2 regions of the Colwellia sp. MEBiC06753 genome follow, and region 2 is predicted to be linked to the other one. Evidence: predicted binding sites of a transcription regulator. Region 2 holds the regulator's gene; the other holds the start of a gene.

Region 1 (15,640 bases), on a different contig from region 2:
ATTGAAATAATTTGCCATGGTTTTTCCAGCATTTTGTTGAATAATAGCCCTACAATAAAACGAACTTATCGTTGCTTAAAGTGAATTGTTTGCATTACTATGTTGCAAAATTTGCAACAATAAAGGCTGGCAATGGATTCAAAAGCGTTGGCGATGTTTCGTCACTTAGCAACTGAGCTACACTTTGGCAAAACGGCTGAGGTTTTCCATGTCAGCCCCTCAACGTTAAGTCGCACTATTTCTCGCCTAGAGCAAGAACTGGGCTGTAGTTTGTTGCATCGAGATAATCGCAGTGTCACTCTGACTGAAGCAGGTTTGAAGGTAAAAGCCTATGCTGATGAGCAAAATGAGCAATTAGCGCTGCTGAAACTTTCGTTAAATCAACAGCAAGCCCAGTTAACAGGAAAACTACGTATTTATTGTTCGGTTACTGCTGCCTATAGCCATTTGCCGAAACTTATTGATCGGTTTCGCCAGCAACATCCGTTGGTAGAAATTGTCCTAACCACCGGTGATGCAGCAGATGCCTTACCGCAAATTCAGCAACAGCAGGCAGACTTAGCAATAGCAGCTAAGCCAGATAATTTATCTAGCAGTTATTATTTTTATCCGATTGAAACCATACCGTTGCAGTTAATTGCGCCAACTATTGCTTGTCAGGTGCAACAGCAATTGCAGGCTGCTTCTATTGATTGGTCAAAGTTGCCAGTGATTTTGCCTGAGCACGGTTCAGCGCGTTCGCGTTTTGAGCGTTGGTTTCGCACCATGCAATTTGGTAAACCGAATATCTACGCGACGGTTTCCGGACATGAAGCCATTGTCAGTATGGTCGCTGTTGGTTGTGGTATTGGCATAGCGCCAGAAGTGGTAATCGAGCACAGCCCGTTGAAAGATCGGGTGTATCCGCTGGATATCGATCACCAAATTGCACCGTTTGAATTGGGTATTTGCTGTTTAAACATTCGCAAAGAGCAAGCGCTAATTAATGCGTTTTTTAGTGCCATTGATAGAAATTAAATGGCGACAGCCTCGGTTAAATGCCGCAGTATTCTATCCATTGCCCGGTAAGAAAGTGCCTCAATTAAATGACTGTGGCTGATTTGTTCGCAGCTTTCCATATCCGCTAGCGTACGCGCAATTTTTAATATTTTGTGATGCGCTCTGGTTGATAATCCAAGCTTTTCAACCGCCAGTTCTAAAAACTCATTGTCATCACTGCTAAGTGGGCAATATTGTCTAATTTCGGTACTGCTTAATTGGGCATTGGCTTTGTTTTGGCGCGCTATTTGTTGTTCGCGACAAGCCGTGACTCTAGCGCGAATGTCCGCACTGGTTTCTTCTTGTCCATTGTTTTCTGACCATGCACCGCGTGGCAATCTTGCAACTTCAATTTGAATATCAATTCGGTCTAAAAAGGGGCCGGATAAGCGATTTAGGTAGCGCAAGGTTTGCTCAGGTGTGCTGCGTTTATCGTTATAAAACCCTGTTGGGCTGGGGTTCATTGCTGCAATAAGTTGAAAGTTGGCTGGGAAGGTTTGCTTGTGATTAGCTCGAGAAATGGTCACCTCGCCTGATTCCATTGGCTCTCGCAAAACATCTAACACTTTGCGATCAAACTCTGGCAGCTCATCTAAAAATAACACGCCATGATGAGCTAATGACACTTCACCAGGCTTTGGCTGTGTGCCGCCACCAATCAGTGCTGGCGCTGAAGCGGTGTGATGGGGTGCGCGAAAAGGTCGTATGCTCCAAGTGGTTTCATCAATGTCAATTTGACTTATCGATTGAATGGCGGCACTTTCCACCGCCTCTTGCTGGCTCATTGGCGGCAAAATACTCGGTAACCGACTGGCTAACATGGTTTTTCCTGTACCAGGTGGCCCAACAAATAATAAATTGTGACCACCACTGGCGGAAATCTCCAATGCCCGCCTTGCTAGTGGCTGACCGATCACATCCGCCATATCTAAGTGATGTTCTGTATGGAAAAGTGGTGGTGGCGAGCCTTGAAAATAGGGCAGTGGCTGTTGCCTAGCAAAGTGTGGAAACAAGGCCTGCAAGTGCTCAATGGCAATAACTTTCTCGGTATCTACCCATTGTGATTTTTCTGCATTTTCCCTCGGAATAATCAAGGTTCTGTTAGATGATTTGCACGCTAGTGCTAAAGGTATTTCACCGATAATGGGTCTAAGCTCGCCAGATAAGGCCAATTCGCCAGCAAATTCATATTCTGCTAATTCATCACTGGGTAATTGATTGGAGGCCGCTAAAATGCCTACGGCAATTGGTAAGTCAAATCGGCCGCCTTCTTTGGGTAAGTCAGCGGGCGCTAAATTAACGGTAATGCGTTTGGCTGGAAACTCATAGCCGCAGTTGATAATGGCACTACGAACCCGATCTTTTGCTTCTTTCACCGAAGTTTCAGGTAAACCGACAATACTAAAAGCAGGTAAACCATTGGCAATGTGAACTTCTACAGTGACCAGTGGGGAATTTAACCCAAGGCGTGCGCGACTATAAACACAGGAAAGTGACATAAAAAATCCATTTAAATCAGTCCATTTCCAATAAATTCTAGACAGTAAATTGCATTCGCGCGAACTGAAATATAACTAGGTTTTAAATTTGTTATAAAACCTAGTTATAAAACATTGTTAAAAAGTGCTTGCGCAATCGTTAATTGCTGTGTTACTAATTTAAAAAGATAAACCAATTAAATAATTTTTCAGAAAAACTAAATAAATATGCAAAAATTTGTCGTAGTGATTATTAACATTCTCGTCGTGGTGATTATTAAATCGTCGCGGGGGTGTTCATTGCGCTAAGAAAATTTTTTCTGAAATAGCTAAAAACACAAACCCCCGCTCCGAAAGGAACGGGGGTTTTGCTTTTAAGGGACTTTGTAAATCATGACCACTGAAACTCAATATACAGGCGCGAATTTGTTGTTTGACGTGCTCAAACAACATGGCGTTCAACATGTATTCGGCTACCCTGGTGGGGCTATCATGCCGATTTATGATGCGCTGTATGACAGTGACGTTGATCATTTTTTATGTCGTCATGAACAAGGTGCTGCGTTTTCAGCAGTAGGTTATGCAAGGGCTTCGAAGAAAGTGGGTGTTTGCTTCGCTACTTCTGGTCCTGGTGCAACTAATTTAATTACTGGTCTTGCTGATGCGATGGGCGATTCGATTCCTGTGGTGGCGATTACTGGTCAAGTTGCAACGCAAGCGATGGGCTCAGATGCGTTTCAGGAAGTAGATATTGTTGGTTTGTCATTGGCATGTACTAAACATTGTTTTCAAGTGCGTGATGTTAATGAGCTCGCCAGTACTTTACATCAAGCGTTTGATATCGCCTTATCAGGCCGACAAGGGCCGGTACTGGTTGATATTCCAAAAGATATTCAGTTAGCCCAAGTGACGCAAACTTTAGAAGCGATTCCCCAACATCAGGCATCGTTATCAAAAGAACCAGCTAATGTTGGCAGTGCGTTGGCGCTAATCAACAAAGCTGAAAAGCCAATTTTATATGTTGGTGGTGGCGTAGGCATGGCTGGCGCGGTTGCTGAACTTCGTGAATTTATTGATGTTACCGGTATGCCGAGTGTTTCAACGTTAAAAGGGCTTGGCGCTGTTGCCCCAGATAATGACTATTATTTGGGTATGCTGGGAATGCATGGAACCAAAGCAGCGAATTTAGCGGTGCAAAAGTGTGATTTATTAATTGCCGTTGGTGCACGATTCGACGATAGGGTAACAGGGAAACTGGCAGAGTTTGCCCCAGAGGCGAAAGTGATCCATTTAGATATCGATAAGGCTGAAATTGCTAAGCGTCGCCCAGTTGATGCTGCGGTGATGGGTGACTTAACGATTAATTTACCGGCAATGGCGATTCCATTATCTATTGCGCCTTGGCAGCAAGAATGCCAACAAATGAAAGCTGAATTTGCTTGGGAATATGATTTTCCCAAAACATCAATTTATGCGCCGGCTGTGTTGAAGCAGCTAAGTGACAAAATGCCGTACGATAGTGTGGTTACCACCGATGTTGGTCAACATCAGATGTGGACAGCACAACATATGGCGTTTAACGCGCCGGAAAATTTCTTAACTAGTGGCGGTTTAGGCACTATGGGCTTTGGTTTACCAGCGGCAATTGGCGCACAAATTAGTCGGCCAAAAGATATGGTTATTGCTATTTCCGGCGATGGCTCTTTTATGATGAATGTCCAGGAATTATCCACTATCAAGCGCTTTCAATTGCCAGTGAAAATTGTGCTAATTGATAACGCTAAATTGGGCATGGTTCGGCAATGGCAAGACTTGTTCTTTAATGGCCGTTTAAGTGAAACCGATCTGTCAGATAATCCTGATTTTGTCATGTTAGCTTCAGCGTTTGATATTCAAGCGAAAAAAATTACCCAAGCTGACGAAGTAGCCTCGGCATTAGATGAAATGCTCGCGCATAACGGCCCATATTTACTACAAGTAAAAATTGATGAAACCGAAAATGTTTGGCCTTTGGTACCACCGAATACCGCCAATGATCAAATGATAGATGCAGAAAAATCCGCGTAACTATTTCGCGTGTTTATTTCACATATAAGTAAAAAAAACTTTGGAGAATAACGATGCAACAACACACATTAAGAATTTCAGCGGCGCAACAACCAACCGTGCTGGAGCGCTTATTACAAGTGACTCGTTACCGAGGTTTTAATGTCACGGGTATTACTATGTACCCGCAAGTGGAAACCAATAGTTACGATATTGAACTTAATGTTGCATCTGAACATTCAATTGAACATTTATGCAGCCAATTGCAAAAGCTTTTCGATGTAAATGAGATTAATATAGAGCAAAACAACATGATGCAATGCCGCGCATAGCAACAATCAATACTACATATTTAACGTTAGGAAAAATTATGGCAAAAGTAAATGCTGAACTGATTTGGTTTAATGGTGAACTCATGCCTTGGGCAGATGCCAAGGTACACGTAATGACTCACGCTTTACACTACGGTTCGTCAGTATTTGAAGGTATTCGTGCTTATAACACCACACATCAAGGTACTTGTGGTTTTCGTTTGCAAGAACATATTGATCGCTTTTTTGATTCAGCAAAAATTTACCGCATGGATATCCCTTACACCAATGCTGAAGTCAAACAGGCTTGTAAAGACACTATTTTAAAGAACAATTTAAAAGCGGCTTACTTACGCCCATTAGCATTTTTAGGTGATTTAGGCATGGGGTTACGTCCACCCGCTGATGCGCAAGCTGAATTAATGATCGCTGCATTCGTTTGGGAAGCTTATTTGGGTGCTGAAGCCATTGAAGGTGGTGTGGATGTTGGTGTTTCTAGCTGGAATCGTTTAGCGCCAAACACTATGCCAACAGCAGCCAAAGCTGGCGGTAACTACTTATCATCGCAATTAATTTCAATGGAAGCAGCACGCCATGGCTATGCTGAAGGTATTGCCCTTGATGTTAACAGCATGGTGAGTGAAGGTGCTGGTCAAAACCTATTCTTGGTGCGTAATAACGTGATTTACACGCCAATGACGACTGCATCAATTTTACCGGGTATTACTCGTGATAGCGTTATCACGTTAGCGAAAGACTTAGGTTATGAAGTGCGTGAAGAGCCAATTTCTCGTGAATCGCTTTACCTAGCTGATGAATTCTTTATGACAGGTACTGCCACTGAAATTGTACCGGTTAAAAGTGTTGACCGTATGCCAGTAGGTACAGGTTCTCGTGGACCAGTAACCCAAGCATTACAAGAAGCATTCTTCGGCATTTTCAATGGTACTACTGAAGATAAATGGGGTTGGTTAGAGCCAATTGCCTAAATAATGAAATATTGTCAGAAGCGTTAACTAGCCACGCTTCTGGCAATAACCAATATTTTTTCACTGCACAGGATTTATAGGAAGAAAAAAACATGCCCAAGTTACGCTCAGCAACATCGACTCAAGGACGCAATATGGCAGGCGCTCGTGCGCTCTGGCGAGCAACGGGGATGACCGATAGCGACTTTGGTAAACCGATAATTGCGGTCGTTAATTCATTTACCCAGTTTGTACCGGGTCATGTGCATTTAAAAGATATGGGACAACTAGTTGCTGGCGCAATTGAACAAGCTGGTGGTGTTGCCAAAGAATTTAATACTATCGCGGTTGATGATGGTATTGCCATGGGGCATAGCGGAATGCTCTATTCGCTACCATCGCGTGATTTAATCGCCGACTCGGTGGAATATATGGTTAATGCTCATTGTGCTGATGCCATGGTTTGTATTTCTAACTGCGATAAAATCACCCCAGGCATGATGATGGCGGCAATGCGCCTGAATATTCCGGTGATTTTTGTTTCCGGTGGCCCGATGGAAGCGGGGAAAACTAAGCTTTCCGATCAAATTATCAAGCTTGATTTAGTTGATGCCATGATTCAAGGTGCTGATCCAAACGTTTCTGACGAGCAAAGCGATCAAGTGGAACGTTCAGCGTGTCCTACTTGTGGTTCATGTTCGGGGATGTTTACTGCCAACTCTATGAACTGTTTAGCCGAAGCGCTAGGTTTAGCACTTCCGGGCAATGGCTCGATGTTGGCAACTCATGCCGATCGTGAACAGCTATTTTTAAAAGCAGGTAAAGAAATTGTCGCCTTAACCAAGCGTTATTATCAAGATGACGATCAATCAACATTACCTAGAAATATCGCGTCAAAAGCGGCGTTCGAAAATGCCATGTGTTTAGATATCGCTATGGGTGGCTCAACCAATACGGTTTTACATTTATTGGCGGCAGCCCAAGAAGCTGACGTTGACTTTACCATGGAAGATATCGATCGCTTGTCTCGTATCGTCCCGCACTTATGTAAAGTAGCGCCGTCTACCCAACAATATCATATGGAAGATGTTCACCGTGCTGGCGGTGTAGTGGCAATTTTGGGCGAACTTGCCCGTGCTGAATTATTAAAAACCGATGTTGTTAATGTTTTAGGGCTAACACTGGCGGATTTATTGGCGCAATATGATGTCATGGTCACTGATGATCAAGCCGTTAAAGATTTTTATCGAGCAGGGCCAGCTGGCATTCGCACTACCAAGGCATTTAGCCAAGATTGTCGCTTTGACACCCTTGATGATGACAGAACTAATGGTTGTATCCGTAGCAAAGCCAATGCGTTTTCTCAAGACGGTGGTTTAGCCGTGCTATCAGGCAATATTGCTGTTGATGGCTGTATTGTAAAAACTGCTGGCGTTGCAAAAGAAAATTTAACCTTTACTGGCCTAGCCCATGTTTTTGAAAGCCAAGAAGATGCTGTCGCCGGAATTTTAGACGGTAAAGTGGTGGCCGGTGAAGTGGTGGTTATTCGCTACGAAGGCCCGAAAGGTGGGCCGGGTATGCAAGAAATGTTATACCCAACCACTTACTTAAAGTCGATGGGCTTAGGTAAGGCATGTGCGTTGATCACTGACGGTCGTTTTTCTGGTGGTACCTCTGGGTTATCGATTGGCCATATTTCACCTGAAGCGGCAAATGGTGGAGCTATTGCTTTGGTTGAAAATGGCGATGAAATTCATATCGATATTCCTAACCGCGTTATTCAATTAAACGTTAGTGAGCAAGAATTAGCGCAGCGTAAAGCAGCAATGGAGGCAAAGCCTAATGCTTGGCAACCGAAAGATCGCGTACGTCCAATCAGTTATGCGTTGAAAAACTACGCCATGTTAGCAACAAGTGCTGATAAAGGCGCAGTGCGCAATCGGGCATTACTTGATGGTGAAGTTAGCCAGTAACCACTGGAACTTACTGTAAGTATTAGAAATTTCCTTGAAGGATTAACTGGAGAACAAGATGAATTCACCAAAACCGAATGAAGCACAATTATCACAAGAAGCGATTGCTTTAGATTATTTGCGCCGCATTTTGTTAGCTCCAGTTTATGATGTTGCCAAGGAAACGGAACTAACACCATTAACCAAGTTATCGGCGCGTTTAGGTAATCAAATTTACTTAAAACGCGAAGATCAGCAGCCGGTACATTCGTTTAAATTACGCGGTGCCTACAATAAATTATCGAACTTAACCGAAGCGCAATCAATACATGGCGTCGTTGCCGCTTCCGCTGGTAATCATGCACAAGGCATGGCGCTGGCGGCAAGTAAGCTAGGCATTAAAGCCACTATTTTTATGCCAATTACCACGCCCGATATTAAAGTGGATAACGTCCGCCGTTTAGGAGCAGAAGTTCGGTTAGTGGGTAAAAGTTTTAATGATGCGCAAGCAGCTTCGGTGGAATGCGCCGAACTAGAGCAAAAAACCTTAATTCATCCGTTTGACGATCCTGATGTAATTGCCGGTCAAGGCACGGTTGCTAAAGAATTGCTGCAACAACAGGCCAAGCTCGATGTGGTGTTTGTGCCGGTCGGTGGCGGCGGATTGCTTGCCGGTATGGCGGTTTATTTAAAACAATTGCGCCCAGAAATTAAAATTATTGGTGTTGAAGCTGAAGATTCTGCTTGCTTACAAGCAGCAATGACCGCTGGTCAACCTACAGATCTTGTGCAAGTAGGTTTATTTGCTGATGGCGTAGCTGTTAAACGCATTGGTGAGCATACCTTTGATTTAATTAAGCATTATTGTGATGACGTGATCACAGTTAATAGCGATGAAATTTGCGCGGCAATAAAAGATATTTTTGAGCAAACTCGCGTGATTGCCGAGCCTGCTGGCGCATTATCGTTAGCTGGCATTAGTAAATATTGCCAAACCAGCTGTGGTAATGAGTCATTAGCTGCCATTTTATCAGGTGCTAACATGAATTTTCATAGCTTGCGTTACGTTTCCGAGCGTTGCGAGCTTGGCGAGCAAAAAGAAGCAGTAATGGCGGTCACTATTCCTGAAGAAAAAGGCAGTTTCCGTAAGTTTTGTAAAGCGTTATCAGGGCGTGGCATTACTGAATTTAATTACCGATATGCAGGCGCCCGTGATGCCAATATTTTTGTTGGTGTAAAAATTTCAGGTGGTGTAACAGAACGTGTTGCACTGCAACAAAGCTTAACTTCCGCTCATTATAAAGTGCGTGATTTTACCGATAATGAACTGGCGAAATTGCATGTGCGTTATATGATTGGTGGTCATAGCCCGACGGTAACACCAGAGCGTATTTTCCGTTTCCAATTTCCTGAGTACCCAGGCGCATTGGAAAACTTTTTAGATACCTTAGGTGAGCTTTGGAATATCACTTTATTCCATTATCGTAATCATGGAGCTGCTTTTGGCCAAGTATTGGCTGGTTTTGAAGTGAACGATGACGAGCAATTGGCATTTTTTAGACACCTAAAAGATTTAGGGTATGAGTGGCAAGAAGAAACACAAAATTTAGCTTATCAATCTTTTCTTAAGCATTAATTTTTAAAACATTAACTTCTTAAGCGTTAATTTCTGAAACATTAATGCATTTGTGCGGCAAGGAATCCAGTAATGGCTAAGACAAACACTATATACGGCGATCGACTATCAGGTAATTGCTACAAAGTGCAATTAGTTGTAGAACTATTGACCTTGCCTTACCAATGGATGCCAGTGGATATTTTGGCGGGAGAAACTCAAACGCCGGCGTTTTTAGCCAAAAGTCCCAATGGCAAAATTCCTCTGCTAGAGATTGAAAATGGTGAAATATTAACGGAATCGAACGCCATTATTAATTATTTAGCCAATGGTTCGAGTTATTATCCAAGCGATGTATTTGTGCAAGCCAAAATTCAGCAATGGCAATTTTTCGAGCAATATAGCCACGAGCCTTACATTGCAGTTGCCCGCTTTATTAACAAGTATTTGGGATTACCAAAGGAACGGCTTGCTGAATATCAGGCTAAACAAGCTGGTGGGCACAAAGCACTGCAAGTAATGGAAAAGCAGTTAGGGCAAACGCCGTTCTTAACGGGTGAACAACCAACAACGGCAGATATTTCGCTATTTGCTTATACCCAAGTAGCGGATGAAGGTGGCTTTGATTTATCTCAATATCCAGCGATAAACGCTTGGCTAGATCGTATTAAGTCGTTACCACATTTCATCGCTATGGCAGCGGGTTAAAAAAGCTGCTTAGCAGGGGCAAGTTATCCTTACTATCGACAACGCAGTTTATTGCTCTAACCAGGCTAAAGCTTCTGGCTGATTATTAAAATATTGTATTTCGCCAGAAACAAACCAAGCGCCAACTTTAACGCCAAATTCTAACCATTTATCATTACCCACTACGGCGATTTTCTCAAACTCGTTACCGTGTTTTAAGCCAAGTTTAAAATCATCCCATGCCGCTCTAAGCTCCCAACCTTCAAGTTCATTGCCATCAAAAAACATTTTAACTTTTGGGGTTTCAACACTGGCCAGTGCAGAGTCAATCATTGGGGTGATGGTTTGGTAATCTTGATGAGTTAATTTGCCGACTGCCTTTAATGAAATAAAAAACTCACTGTTTACCCGTTCAATGCCGATACCGATACCATGTGTTTTCGTCGTCATCATTAGTTCCTTGCCATGTGATGTTAAGTGTTGAGTATAGGACAAGTTGCTAATGTGCAATTGATTTAGATCATAAAGATAGCCGCGTTGCGAAAGTAAACCGCCGCGCGGCTAGATAATAAACTCTGAGTTATTTAAGAGGTAAGTAGATATCTGTTTTTAAATCACATTCATCTACTTGGTGAACAAGATTTAAATAGTGAAAAAAGCACGGGAAATCCCTAACTTCTTCGCCGCTTTCAGGCAGCCACTGGCGATACAAATAATAAACGGAATCGCTGATATTATCATGGCTACCATTGTGTCTGACTTTTGCGCAGCGACCACCTGGAATTTCACCGTTTCGAACGCCTTGTGGATTATCCGCTATGGCGCTGGTTACCGAGCCAGCAAAATCAAAGCGAAAGTCGGCGTCATCAGTAACATTGGGATCGCTATAAGGAATACCAAAAGTTTTGCTGGTATTAACTGGCGAAAAGCCTGAGCTTTTGCGCCATTCAATAAACTGCGCCGCGCTTTCCATGAGTTTTGTTGGTGAACCATGATGTGTCAGCAAGGCAACAGGCAGTGTGTCAAATTCGACAATTTCTACATTCATTGTTTTAACCTTTAATTCGGGTAATTGAAAATCAAACTGTTGATGCCAATGCGGCCAGTTTGGTGTACTTCTGAATTGACTCGGTGATTGGCTAAAGGTCCGTTTAAACGCCCGACTAAATGCTTCGGGGCTATCAAAGTTTGCTTCTAGGGCAATATCAATAATTCGAATTTTGTGTTCAAACGCTAGTCGAAACGACGCACGCTTTAAACGGGCAAATTGAATATATCGAATGACACTGATGCCAACAATTGACAAAAACAAGCGATGGAAATGAAACTTAGAGCAAAAGGCAACATCGCTCAAGGTATCTAACGATAAGTTGTCGTCTAAATGCTGGCTAATATAATCACATACTCGGTGAATACGTTGGTTGTGGTTAGTGCTCATTTGTCGCTGAATTGGTCTTAGTTATTCAAAAGTGGCGCTAGTGTGTCACGCCACATTGTTGTCGACTTGATTGAAATTGCGCTATTGGCGTTGGTAGTGAATAAATGAGCATTAGTTAAGGTCACTAGCTTGGTTTTCTTCAGTAGCGAGCTCATCAGTGGCTAACTCTGTTGCTTGTTCGCCTTGAGTTTGCTCGGCTAATTTAGCCCGCTCAGCTTTGGAAATATAAGCTGGCTTATTGGATTTATGCAGCTTAGCGTTTTTACGTTTGGCCTGCTGCTTGAGTTTGCTAATAATTTTTTTACGTCGATTCACAATGCTTACTTGATAAAGGTTAATGGACTAATGATAACTATCATTTGGCTTAAACACTTATTAATTCCGGTATATTCGTTAATATTCATCTTTTTATTTGTTTGGGAATACCTAAGAATAGCATGCAGGCAGCCGGCAATGCCTCAATTTTCAAATATCAATTAGCAGTACAATTACTCGCGAAATTAATTAAGGAACCACCATGACTTTAGGTGAACAATTTAAACAATTAAGGCAACAACAAGGCCTTAGCCAACCACAACTTGCTGAACTTGCCGGCATTGAACAGTCGTATTTATCTAAACTAGAAAATGATAAATCATTACCGTCGAACGATATTTTTCGTCGGTTAATTGCCGCATTAAATGTCTCGATAGAGCAATTATTATCGCCCCTTGATCACTCACTCATTAACAATGAGTTAAAGCAAATTACCGATATTGAATACTGGCTTAGTCAGCAAACCACTAAAACTTTTGAGCAGCGTCGCGGCTTTTTATTGGTGTCGAGCTTGTTAATTGTAATTGCAGTTACCTTATTTTACGCAGGGCTTAGTAAAGAAGTCTTTCCTGAGTTGCGCTATTTGTATTTATCTAAAGGTGTGGTGCTTGAAGGTGAGCCAGACAATATCTTTCGTGAATGGCGTCAGCAAATCGATATGAGCCAAGAAAGTAACCGAGGTTTAATTGAATCTAAGCGCGCGGAAATCGCTAAACGCATTGATGAAAAAACTATTCAGCTAGAAGAATATACTGGTGAACGCTTTGTTCAACCCGTTGCTGGCGGCAGTCGCACTTATGTATTTTGGAAAGAAAAGCAATTTAGCCAACCGATTAATGTTTGGTTAAAAGTGCTTGGCGTATTTTTATTCACCGCCGACATTATGGGCTTTGTTTTAGAGTGGAAGCTATTTAATAAAAACTAACGTAACGTTGGAAACTTTTTACCTCAGTAATTCGGTAGTTCAGCGAATTTTTATGACAATTCAAAGGCATTAAACTAGGCTGGTGAAAAAACAATACTATAAGAAGGTAGACCAAAACGTGAAAAAAATAGTTGTATTGCTATCGTTGTGGGTGTTTTCACTAGCCAGTATTGCGGCCGAACATAGCCGCACACTTGCTATTGATGCTAGCAACACCACGAAACACACCACCAAAATTAAAGGCGAAAAGATCAGTTATTCAGCCACTACAGGTACACAGCCAGTGTGGGATGAAGACGGCCATCCAACTGCCAGTTTATTTTATACTTACTATCAACGTACTGACATTAAAGATATCAGCACGCGTCCGTTATTAATTTCATTTAATGGCGGTCCAGGTTCAGCATCAGTATGGATGCATGTGGCCTATACAGGTCCAAAAGTGTTGAATGTTGATGATGAAGGTTTTCCGTTACAACCGTACGGTGTTAAAACCAATCCTTATTCAATTTTAGATGTCGCTGATATTGTTTTTGTTAATCCAGTAAATACCGGCTATTCACGTGTACTACCAGACAAAGACGGTAAAATGCCAAGCAAAGAACAACAAAAGAAAATGTTCTTTGGCGTTAATGCTGATGTTAAATATTTAGCAGAGTGGGTTACAACATTCGTTTCGCGTAATGAACGCTGGCGTTCACCAAAATATTTAATTGGTGAAAGCTACGGTACAACTCGTGTTTCTGGTTTATCACTAGAATTACAAAACCGTCAGTGGATGTACTTAAACGGTGTAATTTTAGTCTCACCAACCGATATTGGTATTGAGCGTAATGGTCCAGTAAAAGCGGCAAATCGTTTACCTTACTTTGCAGCAGCGGCTTGGTATCACAACGCCTTAGATCAAAGCTTACAAGCGAAAGATTTAGCTGAGCTATTGCCAGAAGTAGAAGCATTTACCATCAATGAATATATACCAGCGTTAGCCAAAGGCGGTTTTATTGCTGATAGCGAAAAGCAAGCAATTGCTGAAAAAGTCGCGCTTTATTCAGGTTTATCACTTGATGATGTACTAGGCAGCAACTTAGATATTGCTACTAGCTACTTCTGGAAAGCGTTATTACGTGATCGTAAGCAAACTGTTGGTCGTTTAGATTCACGTTATTTAGGTATTGATAAGAAAACTGTTGGTGAGCGCCCTGATTACAATTCAGAGCTAACATCATGGTTACACAGCTTTACGCCGGCAATTAATTATTACCTGCGTGAAGAGCTAGATTACGTAACTGATATCAAATACAACATGTTTGGACCTGTACATCCATGGGATCGCAGTGGTAACAAAACGGGTGAAAACCTACGTCAAGCCATGGCACAAAACCCATATTTAAATGTGATGATTCAAGCAGGTTATTACGATGGCGCCACCAACTACTTTGATGCTAAATACACTATGTGGCAGTTAGATCCAAGTGGTTTAATGAAAGACCGTCTATCGTTTAAAGGCTACCGCAGTGGTCATATGATGTATTTGCGTCATGACGACTTACGTGATGCCAACCAAGATATTCGTGACTTTATGAAGGCAACCTTGCCAGCTAAAGATCAGGCGGCGAAATACTAATTTTTCAATACTGAAAAATTAAGACATTAAAAGCGATTCAATCTAAGGTTGAGTCGCTTTTTTTATTGGGGGAAAGGTTAGGGGGCTTTAATTGAAACCGCTATGAATAACCACTGGCTGTTTTGGCGTATGTTTATTGATTAGCTGTTCCAGCTTTCCTTGCCCGTTAAGGGATAAAATTAGCTGGTCAAGATCTTGTTTAAATTGGTGGAATTGTGGCTGAATAACGATGACTTGATCAACTTGGCTGGTAATTACCGGTGAACGGAATACCTTTATACTGCTGCTGGTTAGTTCACTAAACAGGTGTTCTGCAATATGTTCATTTAACACCGCATATTGGCAGCGATTGGCTAACAACATTTGCACTTGTGTGGTTTGGCTTGGGGAATCAATACGCATGAACTGTTGATTGGCAAATTTGTCTTCTAAGTTTGGGTATTGATATAAACGCCGCGTGCAAATTTCTGCATTTTTCGGCAACTCAGAAAGGCTGAAATTGTCGGAAAATGGTTGTTTGCTGAAAAGAAAACTTTTGTGTTGAGCAACCGGTAAACTAAACGAGAACTTTTCTGGCTGGCTTAACCATGCTTTGGCGCTTAATGCTAAATCAAACTTGCCCTGATACAACGCCATTTCGCCGCGCTTACGATTATATTCAACATAATTAATCGAATATTGCGGTAACATCGCCAGTAACTCAGGTACGGCGCCGGTAAAGTGATTATCTTTGTTTTTATATATGTAAGGTGGAGAGCCATCGGTATTGACCATAAAGGTCAGGGCTTGCGGCTTTAATTCCTCAGCAGTAAGTGTTGTTGGCAGCAGCATGCAAGTTAACAGAGAAATTTTAACTAAATTAACTGCTCGGTTTACTGCTTGCATACGGCTACCTGAACTGTCAGTTACTCTGGCGATTGTTCGCTGGAGTTTTGCGCCAAGCGCTGCTCTAATGCCGATACTTGCGCCTCTAACTGAGCTAATTTTTCACGGGTTTTTATCAGTACTTGGGTTTGAATATCGAATTCTTCGCGGGTAACTACATCAAGTTGCGCTAATTTACGTTGTAATACGGTTTTGGTTTTGTCTTCCAAGTCAGTGGCCATATTTTTTAACCCTGGAGGAATGGCATCGGTCACTTGTTTGGCTATTTCTTCAATTTTCTTTGCGTTGATCATCTAAGCTCTCACATTTGAAACTTAATTCACTTGTCGTCATTGTAAACAAATAAACTGACAAGGTA
Region 2 (15,640 bases):
AATATATTTTAAATTAAGAGTTATGTCGGTGTTATGAATTAAGCGTTAGGCCGTCGGCGTAATCAAGAAAATCTAGATTGAATGAGGTAACTTAATTAAAAGCTAGGGTAACTCTATTTTAAAGGGCTTGTGGTGACTTTTTCTGAACTTTATGACTTGTCTTTGGTTTGGCTTGAAAAACAAAAGTCACCTACTATGAGGTGACTTTATGCTGTTTACTTAGGTGATAGATTAGTCAGTTGGTGATTAGTCAAAGTAAACGAATTTAATCACAAATAAGGCTGCCAGAATTAATACGCTAGGCGATAATTCTTTAAACTTACCTGAGAAAATTCTTACGGCTGCATAACTAATAAAGCCAAAAGCAATACCGTCAGCGATTGAAAAGGTCAATGGCATAGTAATACAAATTAATGTTGCTGGTACCGCGTCGAGCAAGTCATCCCATTCAATATGAGCAAGGCTTGATAGCATTAGCACAGCAACAAAGAATAGAGGCCCAGCGGTGGCGTAAGCTGGCACCATTCCGGCTAATGGCGAGAATAGCAAGGCTAGTAAAAATAGTACGCCTACCACTACGGCAGTTAAGCCGGTTCTACCACCTGCGCTTACACCTGCTGCGCTTTCAACGTAACTGGTCGTGGTTGATGTACCCAACATACTACCGGCAATTGTCGCCGTTGAATCAGCTAATAGCGCTTTATCTAAACGTGGCAAATTGCCATCTTTGTCTAATAAGTTTCCTTTTTGCGCGACAGCAATCAATGTTCCTGAAGTATCAAACAAGTCGACGAATAAGAATGCAAAAATAACGCTGATCATGCCAATTTCTGTGGCACCAGCTAAGTCTAATTGCATAAATGTAGGGGTGATATCTGGCGGTGTAGAAATTAAACCGTGATATTCGATATCACCGATTAAGATGCCGATGCCAGTAATAATTAAAATGGCATACATTACCGCACCGTTATAGCCTCTGATCACCATAGCGACAATTAAGAATAAACCAAGTGCAGCCATAATTGGTGGTAAGGTAGTAATATCACCTAGGTCAACGAAAGTGGCTGGGTTGTCAACTACAATACCAGCGCTTTTTAGCGCAATAAACGCAAGGAACAAGCCGATACCAGCTGCAATACCTGAACGTAGTGCTTGAGGAATGCTATTAATTAGCCATTCACGGATACGCATTAAACTTAAAATAACAAATACAATACCGGATATACACACGCCGCCTAATGCTACTTGCCAGCTATAGCCCATTTCTAATACAACGGTATAGGTGAAAAATGCGTTTAGGCCCATACCTGGGGCCAGTGCAATTGGGTAGTTAGCGATAAAGCCCATCACGAAACAACCAATGGCAGCGGCTAAACACGTGGCAACAAATACAGCTCCTGCATCCATACCTGTATCTGACAACATGGTTGGATTAACAAAGATGATGTAAGCCATAGTTAAGAATGTGGTTACACCGGCCATGATTTCTTGTCGAACATTGGTGTGATGCTCTTCAAGCTTAAAGAGTTTTTCAATCATAATATATGGTTTCTATTATTGTTGGTTGCCTGTTAATACAGGCTAAACTAAGTGTGAATTTGTCTGTAAATTAAAAAACAAGCGTTAACTATACGTTGGAAACGTCAATGATTAAAGAATCATCAATATTGGTTGACGAAATAGTCTCTTTACTATAGTCATAAGCTTTACGTGACTCACTTCGGTCAATCGGTAAGTTAATAAAGTCAAATAACTCAGTATCTGCTAATTGGCTTGGGCTGACATTCTTGATGGCATTAAAAATGTTTTCAATACGGCCAGGTGCTGAATGCTCCCATGAATTGAGCATGGCTTTGATGTTTTGACGCTGGAGGTTTTCTTGTGAACCACATAAATTACAAGGGATAATTGGAAACTCTTTTAGTTCTGCCAATTCAATTAAGTCTTTCTCGCGGCAATAACTCAGTGGGCGAATGACCGTATTGCGGTTGTCGTCTGCACGTAGCTTTGGCGGCATTGCTTTTAATTTAGCACCGAAAAAAATATTTAAAAATAACGTTTCTACGATATCGTCCATATGGTGACCTAAGGCTATTTTAGTGGCACCAATTTCTTCAGCGAATGAATATAAGGTGCCACGTCTTAACCTTGAACATAAACCACAAGTGGTTTTACCTTCTGGCACCTTTTGTTTAACAACCGAGTATGTATCTTTGTCGATAATGTAGTAGGGAATATCAAGTGATTCAAAATACTCAGGCAAAATATGGGCAGGAAAGCCTGGTTGCTTTTGATCTAAGTTAACGGCAATAACTTGAAAATTAATGGGAGCGGCTTTTTGTAAGCTCAATAAAATATCAAGCATAGCAAATGAGTCTTTGCCGCCACTAATAGCAGCCATAATAACATCGCCTTCTTCAATCATATTGTAATCGGCAATTGCCTTACCTACTTTACTACGAAGACGTTTTTGCAGTTTATTCGCTTCATAAACCGCTTTTCTGTTATCTATTTCAGCCATACCCAGAGAACTACATTAATAAATGGGCGCGTATTATAAAAGGAAAGGGCAAATTTAGTAAGCAAAAAATAACCAGCGCTGTCAATTTAAGCGCTGGTTACATTAGTTATTCTGATGAGGGGAAATAACCTTAAGGTTAATCTTGTAGTGGAGATTTATATCCGGCTGGTTTTAATGCTAAAACATCACAATTTAATTTGTCTATTACATGTTCGGCAGTATTGCCAATTAGTGCTGCTGACAAACCTGTGCGGCCGATCGTGCCCAGAATGACAAGTTCTGCGTCTAGTTCTTGCGATAACGCTTCAATGGTATCTTCCGGTAAGCCTTCTTTAACATGTGTGTTTGCGACATCAATACCAAATGCATTTGCATGTTTTTCCATGGCTTGTTTATGATGCAATAACATAGTGTCGTTATATTGGCTGGCATCAAACTCTGGTATTTCAATTGCAATATTAACTGGCGTGCCAGGGTAGGAGTTAACTAAGTGAACATTAGCGTTCATCAGGCCTGCAAGGTGCTTGGCCTCTTCGGTTATGATGTTATTCAGTGATTGGTGTTCTTGCTCGTCACTACCAACATTAACCGCCGCTAAAATATTGCCATTGTCTGGCCAAGAATGCTCTTTTACTAACAGTAACGGGCAAGGGCATTTACGTAATAAATGCCAATCGGTTGGCGTAAAAATAACTGATTTTAATTTATCGTGCTCATGGGTGCCTTTAATGACAATATCAAATTGATGCTTAAGCACTTGATCTATAACCGCTTCAAATGGGCGGTTATGCCAGACTACATCAATGGTAATATTGTTTTGTTGGGCGTTAAGCGACTTGATCTGCTCTTCAATCCACACCTTGCGATCATTGATCACTGTTTGTCGCATCGCATCACGTTCATCACTTGATAACATCGTGGTCATTTCATAGGAGAAATCAAAAATGCTTAGAAATGCCGTTATGCTTGCACCAGTTTTGCTGCCTAGTTCAATTGCTCGGCTCAGTGCTTTTTGATCTTCTGTTGTTGGATCAATTACAACAAGTATTTTTTGATACGTTTCCATTTATGCCTCGTTTGCCACATTGTTGATTTAAATAGTTTGCCCGCTATTGGCAATTAATTATTTGTTTTAAATCAAAAAATGCATTCGTTACATTATGACTAAAGCGCTATATTATGACTAAAGCATAGTATGGAAATATGATGATTTAAAGTGGAGGTTGACACCTTACTTTTATTTTTACTTCAATAAGGCGACTTCATTTAACTTATCAATATCATTTAAGGTAATCAGTTTACCATCGACATTGATTAACCCTTCTTTATGAAAACGATTTAATAAGCGGCTTATGGTTTCTACGGTTAAACCAATATAGTTACCAATATCACCTCGGGTCATGGTTAATCGAAATTCTTTTGGCGATAGGCCACGCGCTTTATAACGAGTGCTCAGAGTTGCTAAAAAGGTGGCTAGTCGCTGCTCGGCATTTTTGCGATTAAGTAACGATAACATTTCTTGATCAGTTCTGATCTCATTACTCATTAAACGTAATACCTGACGCTTTAACGCAGGCATACTGTTAGAAAGTTCATCTAAGGTATTGTAAGGAATTTCACAAACCATCGCGGTTTCTAGTGCTTGCGCAAAACTTTGGTGCTCGCTACTCGCTAGCGCGTCGAAGCCGAGTAAATCGCCCGCTAAATGAAAACCGGTAATTTGTTCTTCACCACTTGAGTCAATGGTGAATGTTTTGAATGTGCCTGAACGTATGGCAAATAATGAATGCAATGCTTCACCATCTTGGAATATTTTTTCACCCTTTCTGATTGGGCGTTTACGATCAATGATATTGTCTAAGGTATCTAGTTCTTTTTCATTAAGTGAAAAGGGCAAGCATAACTCGCTGATACTACAGTTTTGACAATGGATATGACTTTTATGAGCACATGATTCAGACATTTACAGGTTTAACTCATCAATTGAATTGGTTTAGCCAAAGGCCATGATATTAAAACATTGCTTGGTAGGCAACCAAGACCCCGTAAAAACCATAAGCAATTAGTATAATAGCCATAGTTTTTCGAAATAAATTGGACTGTAAGAGCCCCTTTATTGAAAAAATGCCGAATGATAATGACAGTAGCGCCGGCAATGTTCCTAAGCCAAAGGCTGCCATAATTAAGGCGCCATTTTCCATGCTGCCGCTGGCCATTGACCAAGTGAGTGTTGAATAAACCAGGCCACAGGGTAACCAGCCCCATATAATACCTAATGCCAGTGCTTTGGCATTTGAGTCAACCGGCAGTACTTTACTGGCCAGTGGTGAAATAAATTGCCAAATAAATTTTCCAGCTTGTTCTATTTTGGTTAATAACATTAACCATTGACCAAGATAGAGCCCAAGTAAAATTAAAAAAATGGCAGAAATTAGCCGTAATGCATGCAGAGGAAAGCCAATACTTTTGGCTGCTAAAGAACCGGTAAAGCCGACAATTGCGCCAATAATGCTGTAAGACGCAATGCGTCCTAGGTTATAGGCAAGGGTAAATTGCCATTTTTGCTTGTGGTTTTGCTGAGGAATTGCCGAAAGCAACATACCTGAAACGCCACCACACATCATTAGGCAATGTCCTGATCCTAGTAAACCAATAACAAATGCGGAAAGTAAATCTAAGGTCATTTGTTGGTTGAATCACCGTTGATTGTTGTTTTTTCTGATTGTTGTGCGGTGTTTTCTACAACTTCAATGTGGCTTTTTTGAGCGTCAATTGGCTTCTCTTGTGCACCAGCATGCTTGTCTGAGGCCTGTTGTTTGCTTTCATCGTCAAATAAAATACTTAACCCTTCTTTTTCTAAATCGTTAAACTGCTCGGTTTTAACCGCCCAAAAAAACAGGTAAATCCCGACAATGGTTAAAATAATCGCAATAGGAATAAGTACGTAAATAACACTCATGATTTTAAAAGTCGCAGCGAGTTGGTAATCACTAAAATCGAGCTTGCAGACATCCCGATAACCGCAAGGTAAGGGGTGATAAATCCACAAACAGCCAATGGCAACACAATAGCATTATAGCCAATTGCCCAACAGTAATTTTGGTAAATAATACGTCGGGTTTTAATACTGGTGTTACGCAGTGTTGTGATAGAAGACAGCTTATTATTTAATAAAATGGCATCTGCGCCACTTTTCGCGACATCTGTACCACCGCCCATAGCGATAGAAACATGAGCGGCACTGAATACTGGCGTGTCATTAACACCATCACCTACCATAGCAACGGTTTTTGTTGCTTGCAGCTTTTGCACAATATCCATTTTTTCATGGGCTGAAAGGCCTGCATGTACTTCGTCTAATGGCAGTTGTTTGCTTACTTTTTCACAACCTGTTTGGCTATCGCCAGATAGCATGATTGTTTTAATGTTGGCTTGATGTAAATGTTCAATAACCGAATTAGCCTCATCTCTTGGCTTATCGGATAAATAAATTGCGGCAATTAATTGCTCATTCTTACAAACCGCAATTTGTGCATCAATGCAAGTGTTTGCGTGTTCATGATCATCTGTGTTTACCAACCAACTTACTTTACCAACGGTAAAGTTATTACCATCAATGTCGCCAGAAACGCCAAGGCCAGGATGCACAGTGACATAACCGGCATTAATTGAATAATCTCTGTCTGCGTTAAATGCTTTGGCAAGCGGGTGTTGTGAATGCGTCTCTAAAGCGGCAACTAATGCTAATAGTTGTTGATCGGTGTAGCCTTGTTCAAAATGAATAATACGATCAACTTGAAACTGGCCTTGGGTTAAAGTGCCAGTTTTATCAAAGGCGAAAATATCAACCTCGGGAATAGTCTCTAAAACATGGCCTGATTTAATCATAATGCCATTGCGGTTAAGTTTGGTGGTAGCACAGGTAAGCGCTGTTGGCGTTGCCAATGAAAGCGCGCAAGGGCAAGTGGCAACCAGCACAGACAAGGTGATCCAAAACGCTTTTTCCGGCAAGTGTTGTTGCCAGTAAAGGGCGGTGGCGATGGCGGTTAATAAAATTATCGCAACAAAATATTGAGCGATTTTATCAGATAACTGGGCAATTTTAGGTTTGTGCGACTGAGCACTTTCACTTAAGCGAATAAGCTGACTTAAAAATGTTTCGCTACCAGGTTGCTGTACTCGGGCAATTAAGTTGCCGTCGCCATTAATCGTTCCTGCAAATATTTCATCTCCAATAGTTTTGGCAACCGCTCTTTGCTCACCTGAGAGCATAGCCTCATTAAAGTGGCTACTTCCGTGTTCTATAACACAGTCAGCAGGGGCTGTTTCGCCAGGCTTTATAATAATTTGATCGCTGCGCTGTAAAGATTTTGCCGTAACAAATTGTTCTATGCCATCAACCAATTTTGTTGCTGTCATTGGCATTAACTTTAACAGGTTGGCTGATACTTGCGCGGCGCGTGATCGTGCGCGAAACTCTAAAAACTTACCTATAAGTAATAAGAAGGTAAACATAGAGACTGACTCAAAGTAGACCTCACCCTGTTGGGTTACCGTTGCCCAGGCGCTGGCAAAAAATGCCAGTAAAATCGCAATAGATACGGGAACATCCATACTTAGGCGCTTGGCTTTAATGGCGTTTATTGCGCCGACATAAAATGGGAATGCGCCATAGAAAATAATTGGGATAGTTAGTATTAAGCTAACATGACGCAGATAGACTAAATTATGCTCAGCCATATCGGAAAACGCGCCAAAATATAAGCCAATGGCAATCATCATAACTTGCATCATTAAAATGCCGGAGACGCCAAGTCGTTTAATAAAGGTTTTACTTTGTGCTAGGTTTGCTGTCTCACTGTCGCTGGCTTTAAACGGTAGGGCGTGATAACCCAGTTGTTCAATATTTTCGATAATTTGGCTCAGTTTGATAACATCATTTTGCCATTTGATGTTGGCCCGTTGGCTGGTGGCGTTAACCGAAATGTTGGCAATGCCTTCAATTTTTTCCAATTTCATTTCAATTAGCCAAGCGCATGCCGCGCAGCTAATGCCATCAACGGTTAAAATGGTTTCTCTATACTCGCCAGCTTGGTGGGTAAATTCATGTTGTAAGTTGTCATCATCAAGCAATTGGTTTCGTTGTAATTGCTCAGGAACCAGTTGTGTGCCTTTAGGAGCATTTTCTGTGCGAAATTTATAGTAGTCGGTTAGCTTGTTATTAACGATAGTTTCGGCAACTGCCTGACAACCCACACAGCACATTGCTCGATTTTTATTATCAATAACAACATTAAGGGCGATGCCTTTAGGGATAGGCTCGCCACAATGAAAACAAGGTTCTGACATTACTGGGCTTCAGCTGGGTTCGGAATTAACTCAATAAAGTTGGCTTGAGGTAGAGCAATGGTTGCTTGTATCTTCCATGTATTCTCAAACGAAGATAGCGTTACGCGCCACTTTCCTGCTTTTGATTGCTCAAATTGATGGCGAAAATAACCGCTGCCATCGGGTGTTAATGCCAAATTAAAGTCTTTTTCTTTTTGGGTAGGGTGGTAAAAGCTGACATTTAAAATAGGAAATTGTTTTTCTATTCCAGTAGGCTTTATTACCAGTTCGTTATCAACGAGCTTTAAACCAAACTTCATGCCTAATTTTTGCGCTTCTTTTACTTTAGATACTTCCAAATTAATGGCTTTACCTTTTTTATAGTAATCACCTACAACTAAATCATCCGGGTCGGTATTGGCAATAATAACGGTTGAAATACCTGCAACAACGGCAGAAAAAGGTAAGAAAAATACTAACCAAGCCCAAGGCTCTTTGTACCAAGGTGTTTTCATTGAATAAATCTGATAAAAAATTATGGTCGTTATTGTAGCCTTTTATTTTAGCTGCTCCAATAATAAAAGGTTAAAATCTACGATCTATATCAATAAAAAACGCCTTATTAAATACTTAATAAGGCGTTTTAAAATAATAACTTAGATTAAGTTTTTAGTTGTTTGATAAACTAAATACGTAAGCACTAATTAAGTGAACTTTATCTTCACCTAGAATGTCTTTCCAGGCTGGCATTACACCGGCACGACCATTGCGAATTGATTCTTCAACTGCTTTTTGTGAGCCACCGTATAACCAAATGTTGTCGTTCAGGCGAGGAGCACCAAGGGCAATCCCCATTGCTGCGCTACCTTGACCTTCAGCACCGTGACAAGCAGCACACATTGCGAACTTAGGCGCTGCTTTTGCTGCTAAGTCAGCGTCATGTTCGCGGCCACTTAAGCTAAGCACATAAGCTGCCATTTCTTTAACGCCTGCTTCGCCGCCTAATGCACCTTTCCAAGCCATCATACCTTGTGCCTTACGGCCATTCATAATGCTTTCTTTGATCATTGCTGGCTCGCCACCGTACAACCAATCGTTATCCGCTAGGTTAGGGAAACCAGTTGTACCACGGGCGTCTGAACCATGACATTGTGCACAGTTTTGTAGGAATAAACGTTGGCCTACTTTAAGTGCCGCTTCATCGGTAGCTAAGTCTTCAATACTACGGGCAGCATAGGCTTCAAAGATTGGGCCGTATTTATCGTCAGCTAATTTAACTTCACGATCGTACTGGTTAAGTACGCCTGAGCTTTCCTTCAAGTTTGCCTCAGTACGTGCAGCTGATTCTTCGATAGTTAGTACGCCTTGGTTAGAGCTTTGCCAGCCAAGTAAACCCGCCCAGTTACCTAAACCTGGATAAAGCAATAGGTAACCAAAACCCCAGATAATGGTTAATAGGAAGAAAGTACTCCACCATTTAGGCAGCGGATTATTTAATTCTTCAATACCATCAAATTCATGTCCCATTGATTCGCCTTCAGGGACACCAGCGAAGTTCTTTAAACACATGCGTAATAACAGGTAACAACCTATCAAAGTACCCAGTGAAAGAACCGTAATCCAAATACTCCAGAAGCTAGACATTATTATTAGTCTCCTGTTTGTTTACCTCTTTATTGTCGTCTTCCTCGAAAATAGAGTTTGCTGCTTCATCGAATGCAGTCTTTCTCTTTTTACTGTAGGACCAAACCACAATAATGATAAAAAGTGCCAAAATTAGGAGGGCGATTAACCCTCTAAGTGTTCCATAGTCCATATCGTTACTTCAACGCGTGGCCAAGAGATTGTAAGTAAGCAATTAGCGCTTCCATCTCAGTTTTACCATTAACGTCTGAACGCGCTTTAGCGATTTCATCAGCAGAGTAAAGTGGGATAGGGTTGCCTTGCTCATCTTTATGTCCGCGATTACGAGTCAATAGGTTAAACGTTTCTAGCTTTTTAGCCGTTAATTTACCGTCTAACGTATTTTCTTCTAACCATCTAAAAGATGGCATATTTGACTCAGGTACCACTGAACGAGGGTCGATTAAATGGGCACGGTGCCAGTCATCACTGTAACGACCGCCAACGCGAGCTAAATCTGGACCAGTACGTTTTGAGCCCCATAAGAATGGATGTTCCCAAACACTTTCACCTGCCACAGAATAGTGACCATAACGTTCAGTTTCAGCACGGAATGGACGGATCATTTGGCTATGACAGGTATTACAACCTTCACGGATGTAGATATCACGTCCTTCCATTTCTAACGCTGTATATGGACGTAAATTAGTGACTGGTGTTGTCGTCGCTTTTTGGAAGAACAACGGAGTAATTTCTACTAAACCACCAATACTGATTGCCATAATGGTTGCAATAAAGAACCAACCAACGTGCTTTTCAAATTTTTCGTGTTTATTTTGAGGATTATTAGTCGCCATTGTGATGCTCCTTAAGCCGCTTCAACTTTCTTAAGGCTGCCGTTTTCAGCACCTATGGTTTTAAACATGTTGTAAAGCATGATAACAAAACCAGCCACAACTAATGCACCACCTAAGAAGCGCATAAAGTAGAACGGGTATGAGGCTGTTAAACTTTCAACAAAGCTGTAAGTTAATGTACCGTCAGTGTTTACCGCACGCCACATTAAGCCTTGCATAACACCAGAAATCCACATGGCAACGATATATAAAACGATACCTGCTGTGTGCATCCAGAAATGGATGTTGATTAAACGAACACTGTACATACGTTGTTGGTTAAATAGCACAGGAATTAAGTGGTACATCGCACCAATTGACACCATGGCAACCCAACCTAAGGCACCTGAATGTACGTGACCGATAGTCCAGTCAGTATAATGTGATAACGCGTTAACCGATTTAATCGCCATCATTGGGCCTTCAAACGTTGACATGCCGTAGAAAGATAACGATACGATTAAGAAGCGTAAAATTGGGTCATGACGAAGTTTATGCCATGCGCCTGATAACGTCATAATACCGTTAATCATACCACCCCATGATGGCAGGAATAATACGATAGACATTACCATACCTAAACTTTGTGCCCAGTCAGGCAATGCAGTGTAGTGTAAGTGGTGAGGACCAGCCCAAATATATAGTGAAACTAGTGCCCAGAAGTGAACGATAGATAAGCGGTATGAGTAAACCGGACGTTCAGCTTGTTTTGGTACGAAGTAATACATCATGCCAAGGAAACCAGCAGTAAGTAGGAAACCTACAGCATTGTGACCGTACCACCATTGCATCATCGCATCTATGGCACCCGAATAAATCGAGTATGATTTCATCATAGATACAGGGATTGCCATACTGTTACCAATATGTAATACCGCAACAGTAATGATAAAGCCACCGAAGAACCAGTTAGCAACATAGATATGTGATGTCGTTCGCTTAATTACCGTACCGAAGAATACGATGGCATAGCTTACCCAAACGACCGCAATAGCGATATCGATTGGCCATTCTAATTCAGCATATTCTTTACTGGTGGTGTAACCTAAAGGTAAGGTAATTGCCGCTGCGACAATAATCGCTTGCCAACCCCAGAAAGTGAAAGAAGCTAAGCTGCCACCAAACAACGCGGTTTTACAGGTACGTTGTACAACATAATAAGATGTTGCAAATAGGGCGCTAGTACCAAATGCAAAGATAACAGCATTGGTATGCAGTGGGCGTAAACGGGAGTAGGTTAACCAAGGCGTATCAAAATTTAGCGCAGGCCAAATTAACTGGGCTGCAATTAAAACACCAACTAGCGTACCAACGAACCCCCAAATGACAGTCATCACAGTAAATTGACGTACAACATTCATGTTGTAATCTACTGCTGATGTATTACTTTGACTCATGTTATGGTTTCCGCAGTTATAATTATTTGTTAATGGGTGTGGACTTGTCCGAGCAATTCACTAACTACTCTACAATTAGTTATAGACTATAATTAGTAACTTCACCCGTTGGAGTTCCAACACGTGCGCATGATAATGATTTAACGTAGAAAAGTCACCCGCGTTCACGGCAAAACCTGTTCTAAATCAAAAAAAATCACACATAATTACAATAAATGACAAAAATGTGGGTAAAATGCCATTGTATGTTAGATAAAAGGTTGATATGTGGTCATAAAATATACATTAATTACAAGTTGTCTATTGCTGCTTTTTGCCTGCCAACCCAGTAATGATAAATCTTTCACTTTAGCCACTGCTCAATGCATTTCTTCCCAGTCTCGTTGTGAAATAGTGATTGATAATAGCCAGATAGCCATCCTATTTAGTGAGGCCTATTTGGTCGCAGAAACCCCATTTAGTTTATATGTCGAGACGCAATCACCTGAAATCACCATAGCAAGTGGCTACATGGAAGGTGTTGATATGTTTATGGGAAAAATTCCTTTATTTTTCAAAGAAGAGCCAGAAATTACAGACAGTGGTCGGCGCTTTACTAGCCAAGGGCTGTTTGGTGCTTGTTCACAAAAAAACATGACCTGGCGGGTTTGGCTTAACTTAACTATTGAAAAGCAGGGTAATGTAGTTAGTAAAACCGTGTTTTTAGATGTAAAAAGCTATCAATCTGCTGCTGACATTACTACGAGTTAACTTAGCGCTAATTCAGTACTAACTGAGCGCTAACCAAAGTGCTACGCCTAACATTAAACTTCCTGAAACCCTGTTTAGCAAGGCAACATTGTTGCGTTGAGTAAGTACCTTGCCAATGGTTTTACCGCCACTGGCGTATATCATCATGCAGGTAAATTCAGAGAGAATAATAATGCCAATCAGTAGCAACAATTGTGGTGCTATTGCTAGTTGGTCATTAATAAAAGGCGGCAGTAAAGATACCATAAATGCCCAACCTTTTGGGTTAGCGATGGCGGTGATAAAGCCTTGGCTTGCTAATTGTTTAGCAGAAACGTTGGCTTTTTCCGTTTGATTTGAAATTGCTAACTTGCCTTTCGAGCGCCACATATTGATGCCAATATAGGCCAGATAAATGGCACCTAATATTTTAAAAAGCTGGAATATGTTGGGGTATTGTAACATTATCGCGGACACCCCAATTACCGCCGCAATGGCAACGGTAGCGACGCCAACTAACTCGCCAATCATCATGTACATAGTTCGTCTAACACCAATGGACATACCTAAGGTCATCGCCAAGGTCATGCACATGCCGGGTGTTAAGCTAACAATAAAAAATGTTGGAACAAATAAAGCAATTAGCGTTAGGTCAAACATAAAGGAACTCAGTCATAAGCGAAATTTCTTGTTATAAAAGTAGGCAGAGTTAACCGCCACCAATGATCTTAAATTGTAATCAGATCATTGGTCAGCTTTATTAGGGTTAAATGTTATTGGTGCTAAATATTGTCGGTGCTAAACGCAATTCGCTTAAATATTATTAGTGACATCAACCGAAAGCTTAAGGATCTGTCCAGGTTGCAAGTACTTTTTACGGCTTAAGCTATTCCAACGTTCGATATCACTGATTTTGACATTAAACTTGTCTGCGATGCGGGCAAAAGAGTCGCCTCGTCGCACACGGTAGGTAATATTGCGCATAATTGCTTGTTCACTTGGCTTGCCAGCGGTTTGGGCTAAACCAGACTTTTGCCAAATCACTAATTTTTGACCCGGCTTAATATAGTCTCTTGGCGCCATACCATTCCATTTAGCGATGCTGCGAGTAGAAACATTATATTTTTGGCTAATGTCCCATAGCGTGTCGCCAGATTTTACTGTGTGATAACTTTTTATACCTGGGCGTTCACGTTGTTGAGTTTTTGATAAACGCTGTTCTTGCGATAAAATGTAGTCATCAAGCTCTTGAGCAGCAACAGGAATTAATAAATGTTTACCGGCGCGTATATTATTGCCTTCAATATTATTAACGCTGCGGATCAACTCTGGCGTGGTATTAAAGTGCTTGGCGATGCGAATTAAACTATCACCATTTTTAATTTTATAACGTTGCCAACTTAAGCGATCTTTATCAGATAGTTTCGCCAACGCCGTTTGAAAGTTTTCGGCTTTCGTGCGCGGAACCACCACATAGTGTGGGCCTTGAGGGTCTGTTGCCCAACGATTAAAACCAGGGTTTAACCGTTGGAATTCCGCTAAACTTAAATCTGCCAATTTTGCTGCTTTGGCTAAATCTATTTGAGAGCCAATATCGACACTTTCAATTACTGGCACATTATCAATTTCATACAGTTTGACATTAAAGGTTTCTGGCCGTTTAACAATATCGGCTAATGCCAGTAATTTCGGCACGTAAGCGCGCGTTTCCTTCGGTAAATCCAATGACCAAAAGTCAGTAGGTTTATTTTTACGTGCGTTGTTCTTCATCGCGCGTTTAACTCGGCCTTCGCCAGAGTTATAGGCAGCAAGCGCTAATAACCAATCACCATCAAAATACTTATTGAGGTATTTTAGGTAAGCTATAGCACCTTGGGTTGAAGCAATAACGTCCCGTCGACCGTCATACCACCAGTTTTGCTTCATACCAAAACGTTTGCCGGTACCAGGCACAAACTGCCACATACCAGAGGCGCGGCCATGGGAATAGGCAAATGGGTCAAATGCACTTTCAACAATCGGTAATAATGCCATTTCTATTGGCATATCGTTCGCTTCTAGCTCTTGAACAATATAGTGGATAAACGGCTCAGCGCGTTTAGCGACACGATCAAGATAACTTTGATGTTTTGCATACCAGTTACGTTGCGCTATTACCCGATCATTTTGTGGAATATCGAATGTTAGTTGTTCACGCATATGTGCCCAAATATCTTCAGATACATGAACAGCATCACCATTTAAATCAATATCGATATCGGCAACGGGGTGAATAACATCGATAGTTTCGTCAGCAAGTAATGCTTGGTTAATTTCTGATGGCAGGGCGATATGGCTATTTGAAGCCAGCTCCCGATTGTTGTCAGCTTGCTGAGTTGTTTGGCAACCAAATAACAGAAGTGATGCCGATAATGCAGTTGATAGATACTTCATATACGTCTTTTCAATCAAAAAGTAGCAAAATTCTACTCGTTTAGTATGGTAATTCAAGGGCTAATTCATGTGATATTAAAATTGGTCCTTCCATTTTCGAATAGTGGCAAAGACGTTTACTTCAGTAGTTAACTGATTTCCAGCAAATATTTCTGCACTAGATTTAATTGAGTATTGATTACAACGCAAAAAAGGATTAATGGCGATTTCTTGTTCGATTGTCGTTGGAATCGAAGGCAAGTTTTCTGCTCTAAGCCCTTGAACGTGTTGGCTATACGAGTCCAGTGCCCTATTGTTAGGTTCAACGGCTTGGGCAAACGCTAAATTACTTAAGGTATATTCATGTGCACAATACACTTTAGTGTGTGCTGGTAAACTTTTTAATTTTGCAAGGGAGTTATGCATTTGTGCGGGTGTTCCCTCAAAAAGGCGACCACAACCGCCTGAAAATAAAGTGTCGCCACAAAACAAAACTTCATCATTAAAGTAAACAATATGGCCAGCGGTATGGCCGGGAACATCTAACACAGTGTATTCCACCTCAAATTCAGGTAATGGCACAGTATCACCTTCTTTTAGGGCGACGGCTTTATGTGGAATATTTTCATTTGCCGGACCAAATACTGTCGCTTGTGGAAATAAATCAATAAGCTCAGCTATCGCGCCGACATGATCTGGGTGGTGATGGGTGACTAAAATATAACTTAAGCTCA

The links. The regulator FNR, encoded in region 2, switches genes on or off when oxygen is low (the NO sensors DNR and NnrR bind a similar motif). The targets are predictions, from matches to a motif close to TTGATCTAGATCAA.
Region 1: the regulator FNR is predicted to act here: its motif matches at 10,606-10,619, upstream of ACOB82_RS08055 (STAS/SEC14 domain-containing protein).

What each region holds. Positions count from the first base shown of each region.
Region 1 is NZ_JBQMTM010000008.1:6,845-22,484, forward strand. It holds gene ilvC (ketol-acid reductoisomerase) at 1-18, opposite strand, end outside; gene ilvY (HTH-type transcriptional activator IlvY) at 133-1,017, shown strand; gene ACOB82_RS08020 (YifB family Mg chelatase-like AAA ATPase) at 1,014-2,537, opposite strand; gene ilvG (acetolactate synthase 2 catalytic subunit) at 2,910-4,583, shown strand; gene ilvM (acetolactate synthase 2 small subunit) at 4,637-4,894, shown strand; gene ACOB82_RS08035 (branched-chain amino acid transaminase) at 4,933-5,862, shown strand; gene ilvD (dihydroxy-acid dehydratase) at 5,955-7,814, shown strand; gene ilvA (threonine ammonia-lyase, biosynthetic) at 7,873-9,429, shown strand; gene ACOB82_RS08050 (glutathione S-transferase family protein) at 9,502-10,116, shown strand; gene ACOB82_RS08055 (STAS/SEC14 domain-containing protein) at 10,165-10,545, opposite strand; gene ACOB82_RS08060 (AraC family transcriptional regulator) at 10,676-11,533, opposite strand; gene ACOB82_RS08065 (DUF2986 domain-containing protein) at 11,645-11,848, opposite strand; gene ACOB82_RS08070 (helix-turn-helix domain-containing protein) at 12,051-12,773, shown strand; gene ACOB82_RS08075 (S10 family peptidase) at 12,901-14,397, shown strand; gene ACOB82_RS08080 (substrate-binding periplasmic protein) at 14,485-15,282, opposite strand; gene ubiK (ubiquinone biosynthesis accessory factor UbiK) at 15,303-15,575, opposite strand.
Region 2 is NZ_JBQMTM010000006.1:7,153-22,792, forward strand. It holds gene ACOB82_RS06365 (NCS2 family permease) at 247-1,539, opposite strand; gene ttcA (tRNA 2-thiocytidine(32) synthetase TtcA) at 1,628-2,521, opposite strand; gene uspE (universal stress protein UspE) at 2,658-3,587, opposite strand; gene fnr (fumarate/nitrate reduction transcriptional regulator Fnr) at 3,765-4,484, opposite strand; gene ACOB82_RS06385 (sulfite exporter TauE/SafE family protein) at 4,534-5,205, opposite strand; gene ccoS (cbb3-type cytochrome oxidase assembly protein CcoS) at 5,202-5,480, opposite strand; gene ACOB82_RS06395 (heavy metal translocating P-type ATPase) at 5,477-7,870, opposite strand; gene ACOB82_RS06400 (FixH family protein) at 7,870-8,364, opposite strand; gene ccoP (cytochrome-c oxidase, cbb3-type subunit III) at 8,519-9,493, opposite strand; gene ACOB82_RS06410 (cbb3-type cytochrome oxidase subunit 3) at 9,486-9,665, opposite strand; gene ccoO (cytochrome-c oxidase, cbb3-type subunit II) at 9,670-10,329, opposite strand; gene ccoN (cytochrome-c oxidase, cbb3-type subunit I) at 10,341-11,765, opposite strand; gene ACOB82_RS06425 (hypothetical protein) at 12,159-12,515, shown strand; gene ACOB82_RS06430 (LysE family translocator) at 12,534-13,154, opposite strand; gene ACOB82_RS06435 (LysM peptidoglycan-binding domain-containing protein) at 13,308-14,927, opposite strand; gene gloB (hydroxyacylglutathione hydrolase) at 15,003-15,640, opposite strand, start outside.